DNA from 4 places in the Streptomyces sp. NPDC008086 genome. Region 2 is predicted to be linked to each of the others. Evidence: riboswitches for the same ligand, from Rfam matches in the RefSeq annotation. Region 2 holds a riboswitch; each other region holds the start of a gene.

Region 1 (7,007 bases), on a different contig from region 2:
ACCTCGCGGGCGGCGAACTCCAGGATGGCGGCGACCTGTTCGCCGTGCTCGGTGGGGACGGCGGCCGGGTCCCAGCCCGCGTCGTCCATCGCCTGGACCAGGGCGCGGGCCTTGTCCTCCGCCTCGTCGGCCGTGGTACGGGTCGCGGCGGACTCGTCCAGACCGAGGGCCTCGCGCAGGCCGGGCAGAGCGGTGGTGCCGCCCCAGATCTGGCGGGCGCGCAGGATGGCGAGGACGAGGTTGACTCGGTCGGCGCCCTGCGGCGGAGCGCCGAGGACGTGCAGGCCGTCGCGGATCTGGGCGTCCTTGACCTCGCACAGCCAGCCGTCGACGTGCAGCAGGAAGTCGTCGAAGCCGTCGTCGTCGGGGCGGTCGGCCATGCCGAGGTCGTGGTCGAGCTTGGCGGCCTGGATGAGGGTCCAGATCTGGGCGCGGATGGCGGGGAGCTTGGCCGGGTCCATGGAGGAGATCTGGGCGTACTCGTCGAGGAGTTGCTCCAGGCGCGCGATGTCGCCGTAGGAGTCGGCGCGGGCCATGGGCGGGACGAGGTGGTCGATGAGGGTGGCGTGGACGCGGCGCTTGGCCTGGGTGCCCTCGCCGGGGTCGTTGACCAGGAACGGGTAGATCAGCGGCAGGTCGCCGAGGGCCGCGTCGGGGCCGCAGGCGGCGGACAGGCCGGCGTTCTTGCCGGGCAGCCACTCCAGGTTGCCGTGCTTGCCGAGGTGAATCATCGCGTCGGCGCCGAAACCGCCGTCCTCGGCGCGGGCCGCGATCCAGCGGTAGGCGGCGAGGTAGTGGTGCGAGGGGGGCAGGTCCGGGTCGTGGTAGATCGCGATCGGGTTCTCGCCGAAGCCGCGCGGGGGCTGGATGAGGATCAGCAGGTTGCCGAAGCGCAGGGCCGCGAGGACGATGTCGCCCTCCTCGTTGCGGCTGCGGTCGACGAACATCTCGCCGGGCGCCGGACCCCAGTGCTGCTCGACGGCCGTCCGCAGCTCTTCCGGCAGCGTGGCGAACCAGCGCCGGTAGTCGGCCGCCGGGATCCGCACCGGGTTGCGGGCCAACTGCTCCTCGGTGAGCCAGTTCTGGTCGTGGCCGCCGGCCTCGATGAGCGCGCGGATCAGCTCGTCGCCGTCGCCGGAGACCAGCCCGGGGATGTCGGTGTCGCCGAAGTCGTAGCCCTCGGCCTTGAGCCGCCTGAGCAGCGCGACGGCGCTGGCGGGGGTGTCGAGGCCGACCGCGTTGCCGATCCGGGAGTGCTTGGTCGGGTAGGCGGACAGGACGAGGGCGAGGCGCTTGTCGGCGGCCGGGATGTGCCGAAGCCGGGCGTGGCGTACGGCGATTCCGGCGACGCGCGCCGCGCGCTCGGGGTCGGCGACGTAGGCGGGCAGGCCGTCGGCGTCGATCTCCTTGAAGGAGAACGGCACGGTGATGAGCCGGCCGTCGAACTCGGGTACGGCGATCTGGCTGGCGGCGTCGAGCGGGGAGACGCCCTCGTCGTTCTCCTCCCACGCGGACCGGGGTCCGGTCAGGCACAGGGCCTGGAGGATCGGCACGTCGAGGGAGGTCAGGGCGCCCGCGTCCCAGGACTCGTCGTCGCCGCCGGCGGACGCCTCGGCGGGCTTGGTGCCGCCCGCGGCGAGCACGGTGGTGACGATGGCGTCGGCGGCGCGCAGTTCGTCGATGAGTTCGGGCTCCGGGGCCCGCAGGGAAGCGACGTACAGCGGCAGCGGCCGGCCGCCCGCGTCCTCGATCGCGTCGCACAGGGCGCCCACGAACGCCGTGTTGCCGCTCATGTGGTGGGCGCGGTAGTAGAGCACGGCGATCGTCGGGCCGTCGGCCCGGGACTCGCGCTCCAGCGGGCCCCAGCTGGGGGCGGCCGCCGGTGCCTCGAAGCCGTGCCCGGTGAGCAGGACCGTGTCCGACAGGAAGCGGGCGAGCTGCTCCAGGTTGGCCGGACCACCGTGGGCGAGGTAGGCGTGGGCCTCGGCGGCGATGCCGACCGGCACCGTGGAGGCGGCCATCAGCTGGGCGTCCGGGGCCTGTTCGCCGGTCAGGACGACGACCGGGCGGCCGTCGGCGAGGAGCAGGTCGAGGCCTTCCTGCCAGGCGCGCAGACCGCCGAGGAGGCGTACGACGACGAGGGCGACGCCGTCGAGGAGCGCGGGCAGGTCGTCGAGCGGGAGCCGAGCGGGGTTGGCGAAGCGGTAGGGCACGGGGCCGTTCGCCGCGCGGGCGCTGAGCAGGTCGGTGTCGGACGTCGACAGCAGAAGGATCATGCGGCGTCGGCCTTCCTCGGGGTGTCCGCGCCCCGGGTGGTGTCTGACGGCGGGAGTTCCTGACTCACCCGACCCTGGCGGGGTGGGCTCACAGTGGCGGGACCGCGCCGGATTCGCACCGGCTTCCTCCCCTGTCGCCGTCGTGGCGGTGGCGGACCGGATGATCCACCGAGAAGCATAGTAAGGGCCACGGGACCAGCCGTCGGCATGCGGAGGCGGCGGCATACGGTCACCGGGACGGTCGGTATGCTCGCCGCCATGTCCACGCCCTCCATCCGACCGTCGTCCCAGGCCACAGGGGTCACACGGGACCGCGACGACGCATGCCCGGGCGCACTGAGGCTGCACACGGCGGACGACGGCGCACTCGCCCGGATCCGGATTCCCGGGGGTGTGCTCCAGGTCGGTCAGGCGGTGGAACTCGGCCGGGCCGCGTTCGAACTCGGCGACGGGGACCTGCATCTGACGTCCCGGGGCAACGTCCAGCTGCGCGGTCTGCCGACGGGCTGCGGCGGGGAGTTGGCGAGCCGGCTGGAGGCGGCCGGGCTGCTGCCGTCGTGGCGGCACGAACGGGTACGCAATGTGGTGGCCTCGCCGCTGTCCGGGCTGGACGGGCGCGGCCACGCCGACGTACGGCCGTGGCTGCGGGCGTTGGACGAGCTGCTGTGCGCGAGCGAGGCGGCGGCCCGGCTGTCCGGGCGGTTCCTGTTCGCGCTCGACGACGGGCGCGGGGACGTCGCCGGGCTCGACCCGGACGTGACCCTGCGGGCCGCGCCGGACGGGGCCGTGTGGCTGCGGGTCGGGGTCGCGGATTCCGTGGCGGTCCTGACCGCCGATGACGCGCCTCGGGCGGCGCTGCTGGCCGCCGAGGTGTTCCTGGAGGCGAGTGCCGGCCAGGTCTGGCGGGTGGCCGAACTCCCGCTCCCCGTCGATGAGTTGGCGCACGAGGTCGTACGACGGCTGGGGGCCGGACATGCCTCGCCGGCCTGGCCGCCGGTGAGCGGGCCGTCCCCCTCCCCCGGTGTCGTCACCGGCCCCGACGGCACGACGAGCCTGTCCGTCCTCGCCCCGCTGGGCCGCCTCACCGCCGCCCAGTGGACCGCGCTGACGGCGACCGCGTCAGATGAGCTGCGGCTGACACCTTGGCGTGGAGTGATCCTTCCCACAGTGCGCTCCGACCGGCTTCCCGGCCTAGACTCCGTCGGTCTGATCACGGCCCCGGACTCTCCCTGGCTCGGTGTCGGTGCCTGCATCGGACGGCCCGGTTGCGCCAAGTCGCGGGCGGACATCCGTTCGGACGCGGCCGCGTCGCTCACCGCGGGCGGCGGGCTGCCGGCGTACTGGTCCGGCTGCGAGCGCCGTTGCGGTCGTCCGCGCGGCGATCACGTGGACGTCGTCGCGGCCCCGAACGGCGGCTACCTGATCTCCGTCGTGGAAGCCGGCCGGGTCCGCGCCACGACGACGACCGACCATCCATCGAGGCTCGCCGCCGACCTGGCGGCGGCCCGCACGCATGACCTGTAGGAGCACGGTGTTCGAGTACGAGAAGGACGGTGCGGCCATCTACCGCCAGTCCTTTGCCACCATCCGCGCGGAGGCGGACCTCGCGGGCCTGCCCGCCGACGTCAGTCAGGTCGCGGTCCGGATGATCCACGCCTGCGGGATGGTCGACCTCGTGCGCGACCTCGTGTACTCGCCGGGAGTGGTGGCGCGTGCCCGGGAGGCCCTGCGGGCCGGTGCGCCCATCTTCACCGATGTGCAGATGGTGGCCAGCGGGGTGACCCGCAAGCGGCTGCCCGCCGGCAACGACGTGCTGTGCACCCTGTCCGACCCGGCCGTGCCCGAGCTGGCCGCGAAGATGGGCACCACGCGCAGCGCGGCCGCCATGGAGCTGTGGCGGGACCGGCTGGAGGGTTCGGTGGTCGCCGTCGGGAACGCGCCGACCTCGCTGTTCCGGCTCCTGGAGATGATCGAGGAGGGCGCTCCCCGCCCGGCCGCCGTCATAGGTGTGCCGGTGGGGTTCGTGGGGGCCGCCGAGTCGAAGGAGGCGCTCGCGGAGCATCCGTCGGGACTTGAGCACCTGATCGTCCGTGGCCGACGCGGAGGCAGCGCCATCGCCGCCGCCGCGCTCAACGCGATCGCGAGTGAGGAAGAGTGAGCGGGAAACTGTACGGCGTCGGGCTGGGCCCCGGCGATCCGTCGTTGATGACCGTGCGCGCGGTGGAGGTCATCGCCGAGGCGGACGTGATCGCGTACCACAGTGCGCGGCACGGGCGGTCCATCGCCCGTTCGATCGCGGCGAAGCACATCAGGGAACGGCACATCGAGGAGCGGCTGGTCTACCCGGTCACCACCGAGACCACCGACCACCCCGGCGGCTACCAGGGCGCCATCGACGACTTCTACACCGAGGCCGCCGCCCGCCTCGCCGCGCACCTCGACGCCGGCCGGACGGTCGCCGTCCTCGCGGAGGGCGACCCGCTCTTCTACGGCTCCTACATGCACATGCACAAGCGGCTCGCGGACCGCTACGACACCGAGGTCGTCCCCGGGGTCACCTCCGTGTCGGCCGCCGCCGCCCGTCTGGGCACCCCGCTCGCCGAGGGCGAGGAGGTGCTGACGATCCTGCCGGGCACCCTGCCCGAGGAGGAGCTGACCGCCCGGCTCGCCGCCACGGACGCCGCGGTGGTGATGAAGCTGGGCCGCACCTTCACCAAGGTCCGCGGCGCGCTGGAGAGTGCGGGCCGGCTGGGCGAGGCGCGGTACGTCGAGCGGGCCACGATGAGCGGTGAGCGGCTGGCCGAACTGGCCGACGTGGACCCGGAGTCGGTGCCGTACTTCGCGGTCGCCGTGCTGCCGAGCCAGGTCGACGCCGAGCCCGCCGTACGGGAACTGGGCGAGGTCGTCGTGGTCGGGACCGGTCCGGCCGGTCCGCTGTGGCTGACGCCCGAGACCCGGGGTGCGCTCGCCGCCGCCGACGACCTGGTCGGCTACACCACCTACCTGGACCGGGTGCCGGTCCGTCCCGGCCAGCTCCGGCACGGCTCGGACAACCGGGTCGAGGCCGAGCGGGCCGAGTTCGCGCTGCAACTGGCCCGGCGGGGGCGGCGGGTGGCCGTCGTCTCCGGGGGTGACCCGGGGATCTTCGCGATGGCCACGGCCGTCCTGGAGGCCGCCTCGGCGGAGGAGTACGCGGACATCCCGGTGCGGGTGCTGCCGGGGGTGACCGCGGCCAACGCGGCCGCCGCGCGCGCGGGCGCCCCGCTCGGGCACGACTACGCCACCATCTCCCTCTCCGACCGGCTCAAGCCATGGGAGGTCATCGCCGAACGGCTGCGCGCGGCGGCCTCGGCGGATCTGGTGCTGGCCCTGTACAACCCGGGCTCGCGCAGCCGCACCTGGCAGGTGGCCAAGGCCCGCGAACTGCTCCTCGAACACCGGGCTCCAAAGACTCCGGTCGTGGTGGCGCGGGACGTCGGCGGGTCCGGGGAGCGGGTGCGGATCGTGCGGCTCGCCGACCTCGATCCGGCCGAGGTCGACATGCGCACGATCCTGCTGGTCGGTTCCTCGCAGACGCAGATCGTACGGCGCGGGGACGGCGAGGACGTCGTCTGGACGCCGCGCCGCTACCCGGACGCGTGACGCGGGGGCGCCTACTCGGCTCCCTGTTCGGCGGGGACCGGTCCCCGCCGGGCGGGGGTGGGTCCCTGTTCGGCGGGGGTGGGTTCCTGGGCCATCCCCGCCGTCCACTTCTCCTCGATCCGGCCGACCTTCCACACCAGCAGGGCGACGGCCCAGGTGGCGAAGAACAGGGCGACGACGACGTATCCGATGACGTTGAGGTCGAGTCCGGAGACCCGGTCCCAGAAGGCGCCGTGCAGGTGCGCCTTCTCGGCGACCAGGCCCAGCAGTTCTACGGTGCCGATGATGAGGGCGACGGCGACCGACAGGCCGGTGACGGTGAGGTTGTAGTAGACCTTGCGGACCGGCTTGGAGAAGGCCCAGCCGTAGGCGAAGTTCATGAACGAGCCGTCGATGGTGTCCAGCAGCGACATGCCGGCCGCGAACAGCACCGGCAGGCACAGGATCGCGTACCAGGGCAGACCCGAGGCGGCGCCCGAGCCGGCGAGGACCAGCAGGGCGATCTCGGTGGCCGTGTCGAAGCCGAGGCCGAACAGCATGCCCAGGGGGTACATCTGCCAGGGCTTGGTGATCGACTTCATGACACGGCCCAGGAGGCGGTTCATGAAGCCGCGTTTGTCGAGCTGTTCCTCCAGGGCGGCCTCGTCGAGGTGGCCGGAGCGCATCTGCCGGAACACCTTCCAGATTCCGGCCATGATCACCAGGTTGATGATCGCGATGAGGTAGAGGAAGGCCCCGGAGACGGTGGTGCCGATCCAGCCGGTGATGTCGTGCAGTCGCGAGTCGTCGTCCGTGACCGGACCGGCGAGCGCCTTCACGCCCAGGGAGAGCAGGAGGGCGAGGACGAAGACGATGCTCGAGTGGCCGAGGGAGAACCAGAAGCCGACGGACAGCGGCCGCTGTCCCTCGCTCATCAGCTTGCGGGTGGTGTTGTCGATGGCGGCGATGTGGTCGGCGTCGAAGGCGTGCCGCATGCCGAGCGTGTACGCGGTGATGCCGATGCCGATGCCGAACGACTTCTCACCGAGGCTGTAGTGGTGCGGGGCGACGATCGCGACCAGCGTGAACCAGCCGATGACGTGCAGCGCC
Region 2 (7,007 bases):
GCTCTCCGTACGACCTGCGGGAGGCGGTCACACCGCCGACCGAACGGCCGCGGTCCGTCAGCCCGTTGGACCAGGTCGCGGCCTGGCTCCGCAACGGCGACGAGCAGGTCTTCACCGTACGGACCTCGGGCGCGGCCCCCGGCAACTACCGGCTGGCGGTCCTCGACCGGTACGACGGGACGACGTGGACCAGCAGCGCCGGGCTGACCCGTACCGGCGGCCGGGTCCCGCAGGAGAAGGGCACCGACCAGGATGCGGCAGGGCGGGCCAAGACGCTCGAACAGCGTGTCACCGTGCGGTCGTTGCCCGGCATCTGGCTGCCCGCCGCCGACCGGCCCTCGTCCGTGACCGCGCCCGAGGGCACCTCCCTGTCCGTCGACCCGGACAGCGGGATGCTCTCCACGGGCACCGCCGTCCCGAGCGGCTTCACCTACACCGTGACCTCCCGCCGGCCCGAGTACCACGCCGACCGGCTGCGGTACGCGGCCACCGCCCACGACCCGGCCCGGGTGGCCCTTCCCGCCGTGGACGCGGCCGGGCAACCGATCCCTTCCGTACGGTCCTTCAGGACCATCGCCGAACGGGTCACCCGGGGCGCCACCCACCCCTACGAGCGGGCCGTCCGCCTGGCCGACTGGCTGCGTGCGACCTACCGGCTCGACCCGGGGGCGCTGCCCGGACACACCTACCGGAGCCTGGAGTTCTTCCTGGCGGACGGCGGGCGCGGCACGTCCGAGCAGTTCGCCGCCTCGTTCGCGGTCCTGGCCCGCACCCTGGGCCTGCCCACCCGGGTGGCCGTGGGCTTCCGCCCGGGTACCCGGACCGGTTCCGGCACCTGGCAGGTCCGGGGACAGGACGTGCTGGCCTGGCCGGAAGTCAGGTTCGCCGGGGTCGGCTGGGTGCCGTTCCAGCCGACGCCCGGGGAGGCGGCGCAGGGCCGCTCCGGCGCCGCGTCGGCTGCGGAGCCGGAGGAGCGTCAGCAGGGGGACCGGGAGAGCACCAGGCCGACGCCGCCGTCGACGCCCCCGCGCACGCCCGCGGAGGCGGCCCCCGCCGGGGGTGGCTCCGGTGCCGGTATGCCGCCGCTGTGGCTCACCGTCCCGCTCGCGGTGCTGCTCCTCGCCACGGCGTATGTGCTGTACGCGCTGTGGCTGCCGTACAGGCGGCGCAGCGGACGGCGCAACGGGCCGGACGCGCGGCACCGGGTCCTCGGGGCCTGGCGGCAGATCGAGGACCGCCTCACGGAGATCGGCCTTCCCGCCACGGGAGCGCACACCGCGCAGGAGATCGCCGCGTTCGGCGCGCGGCACGTGGGCGGCACCGTGGGGCGGCGCCTGCCGGACCTGGCGACCCTGGTCAACGAGGTCGAGTACGCGGGCCGCAGACCCGACAGCGCGGCCGCCGACGCCGCGTGGTCGGACTGCGACGCGCTCGAAAGGACCGTCCGGGCCCGCGTCCCGCACCGCACCCGTCTGTTCCGGCTCCTGCGCTCCGCCGCCCCTCGCCGACCGCGCGGGGGCCGGCCTCGCGCGCGGTGACGGGCATCACTGGAGCCGGTCCGGCCGATCCTGGCTGACCGCTGCCAGCAGGTGTGCGACCAGCGGGTTCGGGTCGCCCGCGCGCCAGGCGACGGCCACGCGCGTGCGGGCGTCGCCGGGCTCGATCCTGCGGAAGGCGACGCCTTTGAGGCGGATACGGCGGATGCTCGCCGGTGCCAGGGAGACGCCGAGGCCGGTCTGCACCAGGGCGCACACGGTCTGCCACTCCACGGCGTGCTGGACGGTCCGAGGCGTGAAGCCGGCTTCGGCGCACAGGCCGGTGATCCGGTCGTACAGCTGCGGGCCGACCGCGCGCGGCAGCAGCACGAAGGGCGAGTCCGCCAACTGCGCGAGCTGTACGGTCCGTTGCGCGGCCAGCGGATGGGCGGACGGCAGGACGGCCACGAACGGCTCGCTGAGCACGGTTGTGAAGCCGAGCTCCGGCTGGTCGGCGGGAGGTTCGCGCAGGAGGCCGACATCGATGGCCCTGTCGTGCAGGGCGGCGATCTGCGGCGCGGTGGTCATCTCGTGGATGTCCAGACGTACGCCGGGGAACCGGTCCCGGAAGGTGCGCAGCAGGCCGGGCAGCACGGTGAGGGCGAGGGAGGCGGCGAAGCCGAGGCGCAGGGTGCCGGCCCGGCCGCTGCCGACGGCGCGGGCCGCGGCCAGGCCGTCCGTGACGTCGGTGAGGGCGCGCCGGGCGGCGGGGAGCAGTTCACGGCCGGCCGGGGTGAGCGTGACGCCTCCTGGCGCGCGGTGGAACAGGGCGTGGCCGACCTTGTCCTCCAGGCGTCTGATCTGCTGGCTCAGCGGTGGCTGGGCGATACCGAGACGGGCGGCGGCGTGGCCGAAGTGGAGTTCCTCGGCGAGCACGACGAACGCGTGCAGTTGGGGCAGGGGCAGTTCCGGTCGGTTCATACGCCCAGGGATATCAGGTCATGCCCTCTGCAGTATTAGACGTATCTGCGCTGGTCACCTAGCGTGCGGCGCATGACAGAGCGACGTGCGATCCTCAGCGGCTCGACCTTCGAGGAGCAGATCGGCTATGCCCGTGCCGTGGTCGACGGTGACTGGGTGCATGTGTCCGGGACGACCGGGTTCGACTACGGCACGATGACGATCTCCGACGACGTGGTGGAACAGGCGGAGCAGTGCCTGCGCAATATCGGGGCCGCGCTGGCCGAGGCGGGATGCGCTTTCTCGGATGTGGTGCGAGTGCGGTATCTGCTCCCCGACCGTGCGGACTTCGAGCCCTGCTGGCCGGTTCTGCGCCGCTGCTTCGGTGAGGTCCGGCCGGCCGCCACCATGCTCAGGTGCGGTCTCGCCGACCCTCGTATGAAGATCGAGATCGAGGTGTACGCGCGTCGGCCCCTCCCGTAGCGCCCCTTTCACGCCCCCTGGGCGCGCTTGTCAGCCACCCGGTCCGGGCACTACTGTCACCACGCCTTGGTGAACGGGAAACCCGGTGTGATGCCGGTGCGGCCCTCGCCACTGTGAATCGGGAAGTCCGGCTCCGGCCCTCACGGGCAGCCACTGGGTCCTTCGGGACCCGGGAAGGCGGAGCACGGGCGGTGGTACCCGTAAGCCAGGAGACCGACCAGGGCGCGTCAACCATCCACGAGGTGCTGGAGAGGGTCTGCTGAGCCATGCACATAGCCGAGGGTTTCCTGCCTCCGGCGCACGCGGTCGCCTGGGGCGTCGCGTCCGCGCCCTTCGTCGTCCACGGCGTCCGTTCACTCACCCGTGAGGTCAAGGAGCACCCGGAGAGCACGCTGCTCCTCGGCGCCTCCGGAGCCTTCACGTTCGTCCTGTCCGCGCTGAAGCTGCCCTCGGTGACGGGCAGTTGCTCGCATCCCACGGGCACCGGTCTGGGCGCCATCCTGTTCCGGCCGCCGATCATGGCGGTGCTGGGCACCATCACCCTGCTCTTCCAGGCGCTGCTGCTCGCGCACGGCGGTCTGACGACGCTCGGCGCCAACGTCTTCTCGATGGCGATCGTCGGCCCCTGGGCCGGATACGCGATCTACAAGCTGCTGCGGCGCTACGACGTGCCGCTCATGGTCGCCGTGTTCTTCGGCGCCTTCCTCGCCGACCTGTCCACCTACTGCGTGACCAGTGTCCAGCTGGCCCTCGCCTTCCCCGACCCGAGCAGCGGATTCCTGGGCGCGCTCGGCAAGTTCGGCTCCATCTTCGCCGTCACCCAGATCCCCCTCGCGGTGAGCGAGGGACTGCTCACGGTGCTCGTGATGCGGCTGCTGGTGCAGTCCAGCAAGGGCGAACTGACCCGGCTGGGCGTGCTCCTGGCCAGGAAGCAGTCCCGGACCGAGAGCGGGACCGAGACCGAGGCGGTGGCCCGATGAGCAGGAACACGAAGATCAACATTCTGCTGCTGGTCGTCGTGGCCGCCCTCGCCGTGCTGCCGCTGGCCCTCGGCCTCGGCGACCACAAGGAGGAGCCGTTCGCGGGTGCCGACGCCGAGGCGGAGACCGCGATCACCGAGATCGAGCCGGACTACGAGCCGTGGTTCTCGCCGCTGTACGAGCCGCCGTCCGGTGAGATCGAGTCGGCGCTCTTCGCCCTCCAGGCCGCCCTCGGCGCCGGGGTCCTCGCCTACTACTTCGGTCTGCGCCGGGGTCGGCGGCAGGGCGAGGAGCGGGCGCTGGAGCGGGTCGGCGGCGCGGAGAGCGCGGCCGGCGCGACCGCCGAGGAGTCCACGGCCGAGAGGTCCTGACCTCTCGTGCTGCCGATCGACGCGGCGGCGCACAGCAGTCGCTGGCGCCGCCGTCACCCCGTGGACAAGGCCGTGCTCGGGCTCGGCCTCACCGTGCTCGCCATCTCGCTGCCGCCCTGGCCGGGCGCCGCGCTGGTCCTGGTCACCGCGCTCGCCGTACTGCTGGGTCCGGCGGGCGTGCCCGCGCGACGGCTGTGGCGGGCCTACCGTGTGCCGCTCGGCTTCTGTGTGACCGGCGCGCTCACCCTGCTCGTCCAGGTCGGCGGGCCGGACGGCTTCGTGTCCCTCGCCGCGGAGGGCCCGCTGCGCGCCGGGGAGTTGCTGCTGCGCACCTCGGCGGCCTCGTTGGGCGTGCTGCTGTTCGCCTTCACCACGCCGATGTCCGATCTGCTGCCCCGCCTGGTACGGGCCGGGGTGCCCGCGCCCGTCGTGGACGTCGCCCTGGTGACGTACCGGATGAGCTTCCTGCTCCTGGACTCCGTGCGCCGTATCCGTCAGGCCCAGGCCGCTCGGCTCGGGCACACCAGCAGGGCCGCGGAGTGGCGGTCCCTGGCCGGGCTCGGGGCCACCGCCTTCGTGCGGGCCTTCGACCGGGCCACCCGGCTCCAGGCCGGGCTCGCCGGGCGCGGCTACGACGGCACCCTGCGCGTCCTGGTGCCCGAGGCCCGGGTCTCCGTCCGCTTCACGGCCGCCAGTTGCGTGCTCCTCGCCGCGCTGGCCGCCCTCACCCTCGTACTGGAAAGGGCCCTGCCATGAGCGAGCCCACCGCCCTGGTAGCCCTGCGGGGCGCGTCCTACGCCTACGAGGACGGGCCCGTCGTCCTCAGCGGCCTCGACTTCGACGTCCACGAGGGGCGCGCGCTCGCGCTGCTCGGCCGCAACGGCAGCGGCAAGACCACGCTGATGCGGCTGCTCAGCGGTGGACTGCGCCCACACGACGGCCGGTTGACCGTGGCGGGTGCGCCGGTCACGTACGACCGCAAGGGCCTGACCGGGCTGCGGACGACCGTGCAGCTGGTGGTGCAGGACCCCGACGACCAGCTGTTCGCCGCCTCCGTCGCGCAGGACGTCTCCTTCGGCCCGCTGAACCTGGGCCTGCCCGACGCCGAGGTACGCGCGCGGGTCGACGAGGCGCTCACCGCCCTGGACATCACCGCGCTGGCCGACCGGCCCACGCATCTGCTGTCGTACGGGCAGCGCAAGCGCACCGCCATCGCGGGCGCCGTCGCGATGCGGCCCCGTGTGCTGATCCTCGACGAACCGACCGCCGGGCTCGACCCCGATGGCCAGGAGCGTCTCCTCGCCACCTTGGACGGGCTTCGCGCGGGCGGCACCACGGTGGTGATGGCCACGCACGACGTCGACCTGGCCCTGCGCTGGGCGGACGACGCGGCGCTGCTGACCCCGTCCGGTGTCCGCACCGGACCGGCGCCCACCATGCTGGCCCGCGCCGATCTCCTCCAGCAGGCCGGGCTGCGGCTGCCCTGGGGTGTCGCGGCGGCCCAGTTCCTGCGCGCGCAGGGTCTGCTGGACGACTCCTCGCCCGGTCCGCGCGACGCGGAGGCGCTGGCGGCCCTGGCGGCGGCACCGAGCCCGGCCGAAGGCTGACCTGTCCGGGCGTTGGGCACACGGGTGATACACCCCGCGAGCGCACACCAAAGGCGGGGCGGGCTCCACGGTTGCCTGTTTCATGGGGTCACGTACGACCGAAGTGAGGCAGCATGGCCGAGGCCACCGAGGACACCCGCCCGCCCGAAGGGCTGAAGGCCGACGCGATCGGGTTCGTCGACGCCCTCGTCATCGGGCTCAACTCCACCTCGCCGGCGTACTCGCTGGCCGCGGCGATCGGTCCGGTGGTGGCGCTCGTCGGTGTGTACGCCCCGGGCGTCATGCTCGCCTCGTTCGTCCCGATGCTGCTGATCGCGTCGGCGTTCTACTACCTCAACCGGGTCGACCAGGACTGCGGGACGACGTTCTCCTGGGTCACCCGGGCGATGGGCCCGTGGGCCGGCTGGCTCGGCGGCTGGGCCATCACCATGACCGGGGTCCTGGTGGTCGGCTCGCTCGCGGACGTCGCGGTGACGTTCGCGCTGCTCGCGTTCGGTCTCGACAGCTGGGTCGACAACGAGCTGGTGCGCGAGACGCTGACGGTGCTGCTCATCCTGGTGATGACGGCCGTGTGCGTCATCGGCACCGAGGTGTCGGCCAAGGTGCAGAACATCCTGATCCTCGCGCAGGTCGCCTGTCTGCTCGCGTTCGCCGTGGTGGCGATCTACCGGGTCTACGCCGACACCGGTTCGCTCGACTCCGTCGATCCGGCGTTCGGCTGGCTGGATCCGTTCGGGGCGGGCGGCGCCGAACTGACGGCGGGTCTGCTGCTGGGCGTGTTCATCTACTGGGGCTGGGAGTCGGCGGTGAACCTCACCGAGGAGGTCGAGAACTCCGCCACCGCTCCCGGTAGGGCTGCCGTGTGGTCGACGATCATCCTGCTGGTGACGTACGTGTCGGTCGCCTACGCGGTCGTGGCCTACGCGGGACCGGCGTACCTGGCGGAGAACGCCGAGGAGGAGGAGTTCATCTTCGCGCTGCTCGCCGACGAGGCCATGGGTGCCTGGGACTGGGTCGTCCTGCTGGCGGTCTCGACCTCCGGCCTCGCCTCGACCCAGACGACGATCATCCCCGCCTCGCGCACCGCGCTGTCCATGGCCCGCCGGCACGCGCTGCCGGCGCACTTCGCGC
Region 3 (7,007 bases), 120 kb from region 2:
CGGTCGGCTACCCCGGCCGGGGCGGACAGGGCGGACAGGGCGGACAGGGCGGGCCGGTGCTGACCGACGTGTCGCTGCGGGTCGACCGGGGCGAGATCCTCGCCCTGGTGGGGGAGTCCGGCTGCGGCAAGTCGACGCTGGCCCGGACCGCGGTCGGCCTGCTCACACCGGATCGCGGTGTCGTGCGGGTCGCCGGGGCGGACGTGCACAGGGCGCGGGGCCGGGCGGCGCGCGACGTGCGGCGCCGGTGTCAGATGGTCTTCCAGGACGCCGGGCTCTCGCTGAGCCCGCGCCTGAGCGTCCAGGAGGCGATCCGCGAACCGCTGCGGATCCACAAGGCCGGCAGCCGCGCCGAGCAGAAGGCCCGTGTCGAACACCTCCTGCACACCGTCGGGCTGGAGCGAGAACTCGCAGACCGACGCCCAGGGGAACTGTCCGGTGGACAACGCCAGCGCGTCGCCATCGCGCGCGCCCTCGCTCTGGAACCGGACGTGCTGATCTGCGACGAGCCGGTCACCGCGCTCGACGTCTCCATCCAGGCCGGGGTGCTCAACCTGCTGTCCGAACTGCGGGACCGGCTCGGCCTGGCGTGCCTGTTCATCGCCCACGACCTGGCCGTCGTGCAGCGGCTGGCCGACCGTATCGCGGTCATGTACGGCGGGCGGGTCGTGGAGCAGGCCGCCAGCGCGACGTTCGCCGTGGCACCGCTGCACCCGTACACCAGAACTCTGCTCGCAGCGGCACCAGCGCTGAACTCCCCTCATCGCCGGCGACCGATCGAGGAGTCGGGGACCCGACCCTCGCCCCCGCCGGCCGCCCAGGACGGGTGCGGCTTCCGCGCCCGGTGCCCGGACCGTGTCGCGGCCTGCGAGACCAGACCGCTCCTGATCCCGCTGGCAGCCCCGCAGCCCCGCCCGGCCGCCCACGCTGCCCACTACGTGGCCTGTCACCTGCCCGGCTCAGGCCGCCCCTCGTCCGATCACCAGCGGAAACCCGGAGAAATCCATGACCGACACCGCCGAACACAGCGGCACCTGGACCGATCTGCTCACCCGCTGGGACCGGCAGCAGGACCTCTACATCGAACAACGCGAGCGCCGCTTCGATGTCATGTTCGACTTCCTCGGCGAACTCGCCCCAGGGCCCGCCCCCACCGTGCTCGACCTCGCCTGTGGCCCCGGCGCGATCAGCGACCGGCTGCTGCGCCGGTATCCCGAGGGCCGCGCCGTCGCCGTCGACGTCGACCCGGTGCTCCTCACGATCGGGCAGGGCGCGTGCGGGGACCACGGAGGCCGACTGCGCTGGGTCCGGACCGACCTGCGCACCCGCGACTGGGTCACCACCCTCGACGAGGACGGCAAGCCGGGCACCTTCGACGCGGTCCTGTCCAGCACCGCGCTGCACTGGCTGAGCCCGCCGGAACTCGTCGCTGTATATCGAGCCGCCGCGACTCTGCTCAAGCCCGGTGGCGTGCTGATCAACGCCGACTACCTCCCGGCCGGCCCGCGGAACAAGCGGATCAGGGGAGCCTGCGCCGCCGTCAACGCCCGCCGACAGTCCGCCGCGCTCGCCGGCGGCGCCGAGGACTGGGAGACCTGGTGGAAGAACGTGGAGTCCGTGCCCGCCTTGGGCGAGGCCGTCGAGACCCGACGCCGGATCTGGCCGGAGGGCACCAAGGACGAGTGGGCCTCCCCAGGCGTCGACTATCACGAGGCCGCGCTCCGCGAGGCGGGCTTCGCCGAGGTCGACGTCGTGTGGCAGGACATCGAGGAGCGGGTGCTGATCGCGCTGATGCCGTGACGGCCGGTCGGGCTGCTCACGCCTGCTTCGTCGCAGAGTTGCATCGGAGCCGGACGCCGGTGGCGACACGCTCTCATGGTCAGCAGGTCGGCGGCGGCAGGCCGGTCGAAAACAACTCCTCTCGCGTCGCCTGCCACCGCGCGCCGGCCGATTTCGCGCGCAGCTCCTACCGCGCGATGCGCCGGACGGGCCGGTAATTACAGGGGTTGGGGGGCCAGGGAACGGGCGGGGTGGCGGGGGCCGAGGAAGACGACGATGCCCTTGCCACCGGGGGAGGGGTGGGTGGCCTGGGTCCAGCCCTGGTGGCGGTAGAAGGACATGGCCCGTGGCGACCGGACGGACGTCAGCAGCCAGGAGCGGCCCTCGGGGGCGTCCTCCGTGACCGCTTCCAGGAGGTCGCCCGCGAGGCCGGTGCCCCGGGCATCGGCGCGGACCGCGAGCTCGTCTATCTCGCGGGCGCCGACGAGCCAGTCGGCGGTGTGGTCGGCGCCCAGACCGGCCGCCGCCTGGGCGTAGCAGCGGTCGGTGGGGAAGGGAGCGAGGGTCGTCCAGGCGGTGGCGAACCCGAGGATCTCCCCCCTCTCTACGGCGGTTACGGCGGTGAAGCCCGGCCGACGTACGTTCGCCGGGAGTCGGTCCTCGAACTCCGTTGCCTTCTCCTCGTCCTCGTTCCAGGGCGGGGCGCAGAAGGCGTCGACGTACACGGAACGCAACTCGGCCGCGTGGGCGAGCAGTTCGGCGCCCTTGAAGACGCGGATGACGATGCTCATCAGGCCGCCACCGCCCTCGTCGGCGCAGCGATCGGGTGCAGGGCCGCGTACGCCAGCGGGGCCGACGGGTCGATCGACACGTCCAGCGGGGCGGGTTCGGCTCCGGCCCGCACGAGAAGGTCGCCGACGGCGGCGATCATCGCGCCGTTGTCCGTGCACAACCGCAGCGGCGGTACGCGCAGTCGGATGCCCGCGGCCCGGCAGCGCTCCTCGGCCAGCGACCGCACACGTGAGTTCGCGGCAACTCCTCCGACCACGACCAATGTGCCCACCCCGTACTCTTCACAGGCAGCGACCGCCTTGCGGGTGAGTACGTCCGCCACCGCCTCCTGGAGCGAGGCAGCCCCGTCGGCCACGGGCAGTTCCCGGCCGGCGTGACCTTCGGCCCAGCGGGCGGCGGCCGTCTTGAGTCCCGAGAAGGAGAAGGCGTACGGCTCGTCGCGCGGGCCGGTCAGCGGGCGCGGGAAGGGGACAGCGCGCGGATCCCCCGCGCGCGCTGCCCGGTCGATGGCCGGCCCGCCGGGATACGGCAGTCCGAAGACCCGCGCGACCTTGTCGAAGCACTCCCCGGCCGCGTCGTCGAGGGTGTCGCCGAGATGGAGGATCGGGTCGCGGGCCAGATCGCGGACCAACAGCAAGGACGTATGTCCACCGGAGACGATCAGCACCATGCAGGGGTTCGGCAGTGGCCCGTGCTCCAGGGTGTCGGCGGCGACGTGACCGGCGAGGTGGTGGACGCCGTACAGCGGGACGCCCAGCGCGTACGCCACTCCCTTCGCCCCCGCGAGGCCCACTTGCAGCGCGCCGGACAGGCCAGGCCCGGTGGTGACGGCGACGGCGCCGATGTCGGACAGTCTCAAGCCGGCCTCGTCCAACGCCTGCTGGATCACCGGACGGACGGAGTGGACGTGTGCCCGGGCGGCGATCTCGGGGACCACCCCGCCGTAACGGGCGTGCTCGTCCATGCTCGACGCCACCGCATGCCCCAGCAGCCGCCCGTCCCGGACCAGGCCGGCACCGGTCTCGTCGCAGGACGACTCGATGCCGAGAACGATCGGAGAGCCCATCGCCCACCTCCTATTGCAACTCGATCGCAATAACGAACCTCTTGCAAGAAGATACCGGGCTGCGCAAGACTGAAAGAGGGTGCGGGGCGCCGTCTTGCCTGACACGTCCAGTCCTCGGACGCAGCTCCGCACCCTCCCGGCTCTGCGTCACGTCCATTCGTTCAGACGGCGCATCGCGAGCACCGGCCGTAGACGAGCAGCGATCCCGATGCGTCGGGCCGCAGCCCGGTCAGCTCCTCGATCCGCCCCGCCGCTTCCGTCAGATGTTCGCGGGCCAGTGCCGCGACATGGCCGCACAGCCCGCACACGATGTGGTGATGCGGCTCGCCCGTGATGCCATAGCGCGTCGGGCCCGGACCGGGGACCGCGTGGACCAGGCCCACGGCCGCCAGGGTTTCCAGGGTGCGGTAGACCGTGGTGGTGTGGACGGCCTTCCCCCTCCGTGCCAGTCCGGTACGGGCCTCGGCGGTGGAGAGATGGAGCCCGGATGCATGCAGGAGCGCGAGGGTGCGCAGACGGCCCGGTGTGCAGCGCAGTCCGTGTCGCATCAATGAGGCGCGGTGCTCCGGCTGTACGGTCTCCGGCCGCTGGTCGCGAGTCTCTTGCAACAGTACGAACGCCCCCTGGCTGTGCGACGCGACCGCGGTCCTAGGACCAATGCCTGATCAGCGTGCGACCTTTTTGCTGTTAGCGTGCAGCTGCACATCGTTCGCAATTATGACGGAGGACGTTGGACATGCCGGTGTACAGCCTCCCGGAGCTTCCGTACGACTACTCGGCGCTCGCTCCGGTCATCAGCCCGGAGATCATCGAGCTGCACCACGACAAGCACCACGCGGCCTACGTCAAGGGCGCCAACGACACGCTGGAGCAGCTGGCGGAGGCCCGGGACAAGGAGTCGTGGGGGTCGATCAACGGCCTGGAGAAGAACCTGGCCTTCCACCTCTCCGGCCACATCCTGCACTCCATCTACTGGCACAACATGACCGGTGAGGGCGGCGGCGAGCCGCTGGAGAAGGACGGCGTGGGCGAGCTGGCGGACGCCATCGCCGAGTCCTTCGGGTCCTTCGCGGGCTTCAAGGCGCAGCTGTCCAAGGCGTCGGCCACCACGCAGGGGTCGGGCTGGGGTGTGCTCGCGTACGAGCCGCTGAGCGGGCGCCTCATCGTCGAGCAGGTCTACGACCACCAGGGCAATGTCGGCCAGGGCTCGACCCCGATCCTGGTCTTCGACGCCTGGGAGCACGCCTTCTATCTCCAGTACAGGAACCAGAAGGTCGACTTCATCGAGGCCATGTGGCAGGTCGTCAACTGGCAGGACGTCGCCAAGCGCTACGCCGCCGCCAAGGAGCGCGGTGACAGCCTGCTGCTCGCGCCGTGAGCGTGGTGATGCCGTAGCCGCGTCGGCGCAGATGTCCTGCTCGTGATCGTCTTCTCAACCTTCACTTGCAGGCGGTATGACGAAGGGCTTCCGCGAGGACGTGACTCGCGGGAGCCCTTCGGCTGTCCCGGTTCGCGGTCAAGGGAGGCAGCGCGCAGTGCTTTCGTGCGCGGGCGTGTGCTGCGCTTCACCACGGCTCATCGCGCCGCGGGCGTATGAGATGACGTGTCCTTCTGCCATGATGGCCCGCGACAAAGGCGACGGCGGAACGAGGAAGCCGGTGTGAATCCGGCGCGGTACCGCCACTGTGATCGGCGAGCGGATCCCGAACAGACCACTGCCCGGACGCGGGTGGGAAGGCCGGGACGAGCACTGACCCGAGAGCCAGGAGACTCACGCGGTCGCCTCCTCGATGTGACTGGGGCGGATTTCCCCGGGGAGGCGGGTGTGTCGGGATGCCCATGGCGGTGTCGCGGGACGGTGCGGTGCCGTGCCGGGTCGTGGTGTGCCGGGACTGCTGCTGTGGCAGTCCGAAGGTGACCGGTGTGGACCACGGTGAGCAGACCGCGCGTCTGGCCGAGGACGCCCCGGTCCGGGTCACCGAGTGTCTCGACGTGTGCGAGCAGGCGAATGTGATCGTCGTGCAGCCTTCGTCCGAGGGGCGTGCCGCCGGTGGCCGTCCCGTCTGGTTCGGCCTCGTCAACGATCCCGCCGCGACCGAGGACATCGCCGCCTGGGTACGGGCGGGCGGACCGGGCATCGCGGAACTGCCGGACATCCTGGACCTCTACCTCTTCACCCCGCCTCGGCGTGCCCGGGCCGGGAACTCCGTGTCATCGGCTGCCGCGGCGGCTCGACAGCTGCCGCGCCTGACTCGACGCGCCTGACTCGACGACTCCCGACCCGACCAGACCCGCCCTGAGCGCCTCGACGCGATCGATTTCAGCCACTCCGGCCGGCTGTCGTACCCGGCCGTCCTCCGGACCACCTTCCAGTCCGGACCGTTCCCGTTCCACCCCGCGGTGAGAGGACCCACCCCATGATGGGCAAGCGCCCGATGTCCCTGCTGTCGGCGATCGCTGCCGCGGCCCTGCTGATATCCGGCTGTGGTGGGAGCGCCACCCGGGACGACGCCGCGCGGTCGGGCTCCGCCGCCGACGGCTTCCCCGTCACCCTCTCCAACTGCGGTGTGAAGACGACCTATCAGCGTCCTCCGCAGCGCGCGGTGTCGCTGAACCAGCACGCGACCGAGGTCATGCTGGCGCTGGGCCTGGAGAAGTCGATGGTGGGCACGGCCTACCTCGACGACAAGATCCTCCCCGAGTACCAGGACGCGTACGACGGCATCAAGGTCATCGCGAAGGAGTACCCGTCCTTCGAAACGCTGCTCGCCGCCGAACCCGACTTCACCTACGGGGGTTTCGCCAGCACCTTCGACGAGAAGGAAGGCCGCAGCCGCGACGCCTTGTCCAAGGCCGGGATCAACTCCTACCTGAACATCGAGGAATGCCCCTCCGGGCCCGTGACCATGGACGCGATGGACCGGGAGATCCGGAACGTGGCCAAGATCTTCGGGGTGCCGGAACGAGCCGACAAGGAGCTGAAGAAGCTCCACGCCACCCTCGACACGGTCGAGAGCAGGCTCGCCGGAGTCACGCCGGTCAAGCTCTTCGTCTACGACAGCGGCGACAAGACCGCCTTCACCGCCGGCGGGGCGGGCATCGGCAACGAGATGATCAAGCAGGCGGGCGCGGTGAACCTCTTCGCCGACGTGGACAAGGCGTTCGGCGACGTGTCGTTCGAGCAGGTGGCCGAGCGTGCGCCCGAGGTCATCGTCATCTACGACTACGGCGACCAGTCGGTCGAGGACAAGAAGAAGTTCCTGCTGTCGAACCCGGCACTCAAGGACGTACCCGCCATCAAGAACAAGCGGTTCGCCGTGCTGCCCCTGTCGTCCACGGTGCTGGGCGTCCGGGTGCCGGCCGCCGTGGA
Region 4 (7,007 bases), on a different contig from region 2:
GAGTCCAGGACCAGGCCCGAGACCCGGTCCCGCAGGCCCGAGTGCGCGGCGGCGCGCAGCGCCATGGTGGCGCCGGTGGACCAGCCGAGCAGGACGAGTTGCCGGGCGCCGTACCGCACTGCGTAGCGCATCGCCGCGTCCAGGTCGCGCCACTCGGTCTCGCCGAGGTGGCCGAGGCCGTCCGGGGGGCGGGGTGCGCCGAGGTCGCCGCGGTAGGCGAGGGCGAGGACCGGGAAGTGGAGGGCGCCGAGGAACTCCATGAGGTTCATGGCCTGTTCGCGGGTGGTGCCGAGGCCGTGCACCGCGATGACCCAGGTGTCCCGGGCGCCGGGGACGAACCAGGCGGGCAGGGAGCCGAGTTCGCCCGGGATGTCGATGTCGGCGTGGTCGAGGCCGAGGGCGGCGCTCGGGTTGCCGACGTGGATGTTCGGCGTGAGCCAGACGCTGTCGCCGGGTTCGAGGGTGCCGTGGGTGACGCGTTCCAGACGGCGTACGACGGTGTCGGCGGAGTGCTTCGCCGTGGCGAGGACGGGGCCGATGACCGCGTGGGAGGCGTCGCCGGAGAGGCCGTAGGTGCCCGGGCGGAGGGAGGCGAGGTCGCGGGTGAGGGCGATCTGGCCTGCGGCCGTGGCGTGCACGGTGAGGCGGGGTTCGGTGGGCAGGGGGCGGCCGGCGGGGGCCGTCAGTGCGGCGCCGCTGGCGAATCGGCCGACGGCGACGGTTGCGGCGCCGGCGGCGAGAGCCACGGTGACGGCGGCGGCCGTCGCTTTGACTGTGCGCACCTGTCCAGTGTCCTGGCGGACGGGGGGTGGGGCCAGTGGGAGGGCGGCTTGGGGTGACCGGCCTTTTCCTCGCCCCCGCCGCCCCTACCCGTCCCATCCCTGGGGGCCGCGGCCCCCAGACCCCCTCATCGGCCCTTCGGGCCTCGTCCTCAAACGCCGGACGGGCTGGGTGGTGCGGCTCGTCCTCAAACACCGGACGGGCTGGGTGGTGCGACTCGTCCTCAAACACCGGACGGGCTGGGTGGTGCGGCTCGTCCTCAAACGTCGGACGGGCTGCAGAACCCAGGCCCTAGCCGTGCTGCCCGTACCCCCGCAACCGCTCCCCCGCCTCCGCCACCTGCCCCTTCGACAGCAGGGCCGGGGACAGGCCGGGTACCGAGGAGGCCGTGAGCCAGAGGTGGGACATCCACTCGAGTTGGGCCGTGCGGTCGTAGGCCTGGTCGAGGGTGGTGCCGTAGGTGAGCGTGCCGTGGTTCTGGAGGAGGCAGGCGGTGCGGTCGGTGAGGGCACGGAGCATGTTCTCGGCCAACTCCGGCGTGCCGTACGTCGCATACGGGGCAACCCGGACGGGGCCGCCGAGGGCGCCGGCCATGTAGTGGATCAGAGGGAGCTCGGGGACGAGGGTGGAGACGGCGGTGGCGTGGACCGCGTGGGTGTGGACGACGGCGCCGGCGTCGGTGGCGCGGTAGACGGCGAGGTGCATGGGCAGCTCGCTGGTCGGCAGGAGGGTGCCGAGGACCCGTTCGCCGGTCAGGTCGACGCCGGTCACGTCGTCCGGGGTCAGCCGGTCGTAGGGCACTCCCGACGGTGTGACCAGCACGGTGTCGCCGACGCGCACGGAGACGTTCCCGGAGGTGCCGACGACCAGGCCGTCGGAGACGGTCCGGCGAGCCGTCGCCACGAGGGCCTCCCAGGCCTCGACCTCCTCGGGGCGGGCACTTCTGCCCCACGACTCCCCCGCTTCCCGTGCGCCCCGCTGCTCCCTCTGCTCCTCAGCCATGTGGCGATCCTGCCAGGCCGGGCGGCGGCCTGACCTCAAGTCGCCGTCGGGGCGGGGCACTTTAGGGCGGAAGGTCGACGTCCGGAAGGGGGCATAGCGGGTCATAACAGCCTCGCCTCCCGCTTGGCCTGAGATCGATCGGGATTCAACGATCTTCCCGTAATCTCTGGGGGATTTGTCGTGCACGCAGCCATTCCGGGGGGAAATATGGCCCGTGATCGCAAACCGTCCCGTCATCGCTCCCGCCTGATGGCGGCCTCCGTGGTGGCGCTCACCCTGGGCGGAACCACTCTGGTCGAGATGCCGGCCGCGGCGGCCGGCAAGCCCAGGGGGCATGACGTCTCGTCCCACCAGAAGAACGTCAACTGGCAGAGCGCGAAGGGGAAGGGCGCCCAGTTCGCCTACGTCAAGGCGACCGAGTCCCACACCTACCGCAACCCGTACTTCAACCAGCAGTACAACGGCTCCCGCAACGCGGGCCTGATCCGCGGCGCATACCACTTCGCGCTGCCGGACAAGTCGTCGGGCAGGGCGCAGGCGGCACACTTCGTGCGCAACGGCGGCGGCTGGCGGTCGGACGGCTGGACCCTGCCGCCCGCACTCGACATCGAGTACAACCCGTACAGCAAGCACAAGTGCTACGGGCTGGGCAAGGCGACGATGGTCGGCTGGATCCGGTCCTTCAGCGACGAGGTGAAACGACTGACCGGACGGCGTCCGGTGATCTACACCACCACCCACTGGTGGAACACCTGCACCGGCGCCAGCCGCGCCTTCGCCTCGAACCACGCACTGTGGATAGCCCGCTACGACTCCGCGACGGCGGGGAGCCTGCCGGCCGGTTGGCGGTTCTGGACCATCTGGCAGCACGACAACGGCAGCGGCAGCCTGCCGGGTGACCAGAATCTCTTCAACGGGTCGATGGCCCAGCTCAGGAAGTTCGCCCGGGGCTACTGAACCCTTGGGGCGCCCGGGCCGTGCGGTGACCGCCGGAGGGGGGCGGAGGGGAGGCCTCCCCTTCCGGACGAACAACCCCCTCTTACGGACACCGTGCGGCCCGCCTCAGTTCATCTTCCGTTCACTCAGGTTACCTACGTTCGTCCAGCCAATGACCTCGAACGATTGCCTGGGTAAATGGAAAACTTCTCGCTGATCCTCGCGATTGTGGTGGTAACCGCACTCGCGTTCGATTTCACGAACGGTTTCCACGACACCGCCAACGCGATGGCCACCACCATCTCGACCGGCGCGCTCAAGCCCAAGGTCGCGGTGGCCATGTCCGCCGTGCTGAACCTTGTAGGCGCCTTCCTCTCCGTGGAGGTCGCCAACACGATCTCCAAGGGTCTCGTCGACGAGAGCGGCATCCGTCCCGAGGTCATCTTCGCGGCGTTGGTCGGCGCGATCCTCTGGAATCTGCTCACCTGGCTGGTGGGCCTGCCCTCCAGTTCCTCGCACGCCCTGATGGGCGGCCTGATCGGCGCCACCATCGCCTCGGCCGGCATGGGCGCCGTCCACGGCGACGTGCTCGTCACCAAGGTGCTGATCCCGGCCATCGCCGCCCCGCTGGTCGCGGGCATCGCGGCGCTGCTCGCCACCCGCCTGACCTACACGCTCGGCAAGAAGGCCGACGGCGAGGCCAGCAAGAAGGGATACCGCGCCGGCCAGATCGCCTCCGCCGGTCTGGTCTCCCTCGCGCACGGCACCAACGACGCGCAGAAGACGATGGGCATCATCACCCTCGCCCTGGTCGCCGGCGGCACCCTCGCCCCCGACTCCGACCCGCCCATGTGGGTCATCCTCTCGGCGGGTCTGGCCATCGCGCTCGGCACCTACCTGGGCGGCTGGCGCATCATCCGCACCATGGGCAAGGGCCTGACCGACCTCCAGCCGCAGCAGGGCTTCGCCGCCCAGACCAGCGCGGCCACCGTCATCCTGGCCTCCTCCCACCTCGGCTTCTCCCTGTCCACCACGCACTCCGTCTCCGGTTCGGTGATGGGCGCGGGCCTCGGCCGCAAGGGCGGCGTGGTCCGCTGGTCGACGGCCACCCGGATGTTCGTCGCCTGGGGCCTGACCCTGCCGGCCGCCGCCCTGGTCGGCGCGCTCGCCGAGTACGTGACGGGCTTCGGCGCCTGGGGCACGGCCCTCGTCGCGGTCTTCCTGATCGGCTCCAGCGCCGCGATCTGGAAGATCTCCCGCCGCGAGGTCATCGACCACACCAACGTCAACGAGACCGAGGAGCCGCCCGGCGTGGTGACCACGGCCATGGCCGCCGTGACCCCGCCCCCGGCGGGCACGACGGCCGAGGACCTGTCGGCCACCATCCCGGCCCCGGCCTCCGAGCCGACGCCGTCGCCCTCGCAGGCCGCGGTCTGACCCCCACCCGGTTACTCCTCCCGGTACTCAAGGAAGAAGAAGCATGAAGATCGACTGGGCGGCTCTCGGCTCCGTCTTCGGCGTCAGCCTCGTGGTCACCGTGGCCCTCGTGGGCCTGTTCACCCTCGGCATCTCGGGTCTGTCCCGCCGCGAACGAGCGGTGGCCCAGGGCGACTCGGCCGCGCTCGCGGTCACGGGCGCCTACGCGTGCTTCGCGGCATGCGCGGCGGCCGTGGGATACGGGATCTACCTGATCGTGGCCTGACCCACGACAGACGCGAACACCCGAGGTGCGGGACGGATCACCGTCCCGCACCTCAGGCGTGTGTGGGCCTTCGCACACTCTCCCGTCGCAGGTCAACGGCAAGTTGACGGCCCTTCCAACCCCGTGGTGGACTTCCGGGGCCAGCTACGGCGGCAGGAGAGGAAGCCGGTGTGAATCCGGCGCGGTCCCGCCACTGTCACCGGGGTAGAAAGCCCCGGGAGCCAGGAACTCTCACCGCCGGACTCGTCGAACCAGGGCGTGGACACCCTGAGTGAGGACAGAACGCGATGCTCGCCTGCCGATCGACACGCAGTTTCAGACCGTCGTCTGACCCCACGGTCGGCTGACCCTGATGCGAGCCGATCGCGTCTTCGCGTACGGCGCCGCCGCCGGACTTCTCGGTGACCTGCTGCTCGGCGACCCTCGCCGGGGGCATCCGGTCGCCGCGTTCGGACGTGCCGCGGGCGCCGTGGAGAGAGTGTTGTGGCGCGACGACCGCGCGCGGGGTGCGGTGCACAGCGCCGTGTGCGCCGGTGGCGCCGTGGCGCTCGGTGCCGTCGCCGCCCGTGTCGTCCGTAGCTCCCCCACCGCTTCCGTCGCGCTGACCGGCGCCGCCACCTGGGCGGTCGTCGGCGGGACTTCGCTCGCCCGGGAGGCCCGCACGATCGGGCGGGCCCTGGAGGCCGGGGACGTCGAGGGCGCGCGGGCGCGGCTGCCGCATCTGTGTGGACGGGACCCGCAGGCGCTCGACGCGGACGGGATCGCGCGGGCCGTCGTGGAGTCCGTCGCCGAGAACACCTCCGACGCGGTGGTGGGGGCGCTGGTGTGGGGGGCCGTCGGCGGGGTGCCGGGGCTGCTCGGGTTCCGGGCCGTGAACACGCTCGACGCCATGGTGGGCCACAGGTCGCCCAAGTACCGCCGGTACGGCTGGGCTTCGGCCCGGCTCGACGACGTGGCCGGATGGCCGGGGGCGCGGCTGACGGCCGTACTCGCCGCCGTCGCCGGGGGCGATCCGCGCGGGGCGGTGCGTGCCTGGCGCGCCGATGCCGCCAAGCACCCGAGCCCCAACGCCGGGCCCGTCGAGGCCTCGTTCGCGGGGGCGCTCGGGGTGCGCCTCGGCGGGACGCTGTCGTACGGCGGGCGGGTCGAGCACCGGCCGGTGCTCAACGGGGCGGGGCGCGCCGTCGCCGTCCAGGACATCGAGCGGGCCGTACGGCTGTCGAAGCGCGTCGGCTGGCTGGCGCTCGGCGTCTGTGCCGCCGCGCGCCGTATCGCGAAGGGACGTACGTCATGACGGGCGGGGGACTTCTCGTCGCCGGCACCACCTCGGACGCCGGCAAGAGCGTCGTCACCGCGGGGATCTGCAGGTGGCTGGTGCGGCAGGGGGTCAAGGTCGCGCCGTTCAAGGCGCAGAACATGTCCCTCAACTCGTTCGTGACGCGCGAGGGCGCCGAGATCGGGCGGGCGCAGGCCATGCAGGCGCAGGCGTGCCGCGTGGAGCCGACCGCGCAGATGAACCCCGTGCTGCTCAAGCCCGGCGGCGAGCGGAGCAGCCAGGTCGTGCTGCTGGGCAAGCCGGTGGGCGAGATGAGCGCGCGCGGGTACCACGGCGGGCGGCAGCAGGCGCTGCTCGGGACCGTGCTCGACTGCCTCGCCGAACTGCGGGACACGTATGACGCGGTGATCTGCGAGGGCGCGGGGTCTCCGGCGGAGATCAATCTGCGGCGGACCGACATCGTCAACATGGGCGTCGCCCGCAGCGCCCGGCTGCCCGTGCTGGTCGTGGGCGACATCGACCGCGGGGGCGTCTTCGCCTCCTTCTTCGGGACGGTGGCGCTGCTCTCCCCCGAGGACCAGGCGCTGATCGCCGGGTTCCTGGTCAACAAGTTCCGGGGCGACGTCTCGCTGCTCGAACCCGGGCTCGACATGCTGCGCGGCCTCACCGGCCGGCACACGTACGGCGTCCTGCCCTTCCGGCACGGCCTCGGCATCGACGAGGAGGACGGGCTGCGGGTCTCGCTGCGCGGGACGGTCCGGGAGTCGGTCGTCGCGCCGCCCGTCGGCGAGGACGTGCTGCGGGTCGCCGTCTGCGCCGTGCCGCTGATGTCCAACTTCACCGACGTGGACGCCCTCGCCGCCGAGCCGGGTGTCGTCGTGCGGTTCGTGGACCGGCCGGAGGAGCTGGCCGACGCGGACCTGGTGGTGCTCCCCGGCACCCGGGGAACCGTGCGCGCGCTGGAGTGGCTGCGCGAGCGGGGGCTCGCGGACGCCCTGGTGCGACGGGCCGCCGAGGGGCGGCCGATCCTCGGGATCTGCGGCGGCTTCCAGGTGCTCGGCGAGCACATCGAGGACGAGGTCGAGAGCCGCGCGGGGCACGTCGACGGGCTGGGACTCCTGCCCGTGCGGGTGCGGTTCGCCCGGGAGAAGACCCTCACCCGGCCCGTCGGCGAAGCCCTCGGGGAGCGGGTCGAGGGGTACGAGATCCATCACGGGATCGCCGAGGTCGGCGGCGGTGATGTGTTCATCTCTGATGACAAAGGACACAGCCTGGACGGGTGCCGGGTCGGTCAGACCTGGGGCACGCACT

The links. Region 2 has a riboswitch for cobalamin ahead of ACFZBP_RS02540 (energy-coupling factor ABC transporter permease). Riboswitches for the same ligand answer to the same signal wherever they lie in the genome.
Region 1: it holds a riboswitch for cobalamin, as region 2 does, so the genes downstream of both, cobN (cobaltochelatase subunit CobN) here and ACFZBP_RS02540 (energy-coupling factor ABC transporter permease) in region 2, are expected to answer to the same signal.
Region 3: it holds a riboswitch for cobalamin, as region 2 does, so the genes downstream of both, ACFZBP_RS03045 ((2Fe-2S) ferredoxin domain-containing protein) here and ACFZBP_RS02540 (energy-coupling factor ABC transporter permease) in region 2, are expected to answer to the same signal.
Region 4: it holds a riboswitch for cobalamin, as region 2 does, so the genes downstream of both, ACFZBP_RS29665 (cobalamin biosynthesis protein) here and ACFZBP_RS02540 (energy-coupling factor ABC transporter permease) in region 2, are expected to answer to the same signal.

The regions. Positions count from the first base shown of each region.
Region 1 covers NZ_JBIBIA010000003.1:301,494-308,500, forward strand. The annotation lists gene cobN (cobaltochelatase subunit CobN) at 1-2,276, opposite strand, end outside; cobalamin riboswitch at 2,307-2,452, opposite strand; gene cobG (precorrin-3B synthase) at 2,535-3,800, shown strand; gene ACFZBP_RS11605 (precorrin-8X methylmutase) at 3,790-4,434, shown strand; gene ACFZBP_RS11610 (precorrin-2 C(20)-methyltransferase) at 4,431-5,918, shown strand; gene ACFZBP_RS11615 (HoxN/HupN/NixA family nickel/cobalt transporter) at 5,930-7,007, opposite strand, start outside.
Region 2 covers NZ_JBIBIA010000001.1:562,687-569,693, forward strand. The annotation lists gene ACFZBP_RS02525 (transglutaminaseTgpA domain-containing protein) at 1-1,538, shown strand, start outside; gene ACFZBP_RS02530 (LysR substrate-binding domain-containing protein) at 1,545-2,456, opposite strand; gene ACFZBP_RS02535 (Rid family hydrolase) at 2,529-2,918, shown strand; cobalamin riboswitch at 2,947-3,155, shown strand; gene ACFZBP_RS02540 (energy-coupling factor ABC transporter permease) at 3,185-3,898, shown strand; gene ACFZBP_RS02545 (energy-coupling factor ABC transporter substrate-binding protein) at 3,895-4,269, shown strand; gene cbiQ (cobalt ECF transporter T component CbiQ) at 4,276-5,025, shown strand; gene ACFZBP_RS02555 (ATP-binding cassette domain-containing protein) at 5,022-5,876, shown strand; gene ACFZBP_RS02560 (amino acid permease) at 5,990-7,007, shown strand, end outside.
Region 3 covers NZ_JBIBIA010000001.1:681,894-688,900, reverse strand. The annotation lists partial or broken gene ACFZBP_RS03075 (oligopeptide/dipeptide ABC transporter ATP-binding protein) at 1-869, shown strand, start outside; gene ACFZBP_RS03070 (methyltransferase domain-containing protein) at 1,006-1,800, shown strand; gene ACFZBP_RS03065 (GNAT family N-acetyltransferase) at 1,998-2,570, opposite strand; gene tsaD (tRNA (adenosine(37)-N6)-threonylcarbamoyltransferase complex transferase subunit TsaD) at 2,570-3,637, opposite strand; gene ACFZBP_RS03055 (transcriptional repressor) at 3,799-4,245, opposite strand; gene ACFZBP_RS03050 (Fe-Mn family superoxide dismutase) at 4,374-5,015, shown strand; cobalamin riboswitch at 5,237-5,431, shown strand; gene ACFZBP_RS03045 ((2Fe-2S) ferredoxin domain-containing protein) at 5,471-5,902, shown strand; gene ACFZBP_RS03040 (ABC transporter substrate-binding protein) at 6,055-7,007, shown strand, end outside.
Region 4 covers NZ_JBIBIA010000008.1:490,534-497,540, reverse strand. The annotation lists gene ACFZBP_RS29690 (alpha/beta hydrolase) at 1-782, opposite strand, end outside; gene ACFZBP_RS29685 (class II aldolase/adducin family protein) at 1,072-1,782, opposite strand; gene ACFZBP_RS29680 (GH25 family lysozyme) at 1,990-2,739, shown strand; gene ACFZBP_RS29675 (anion permease) at 2,917-4,155, shown strand; gene ACFZBP_RS29670 (hypothetical protein) at 4,199-4,420, shown strand; cobalamin riboswitch at 4,530-4,672, shown strand; gene ACFZBP_RS29665 (cobalamin biosynthesis protein) at 4,773-5,714, shown strand; gene ACFZBP_RS29660 (cobyric acid synthase) at 5,711-7,007, shown strand, end outside.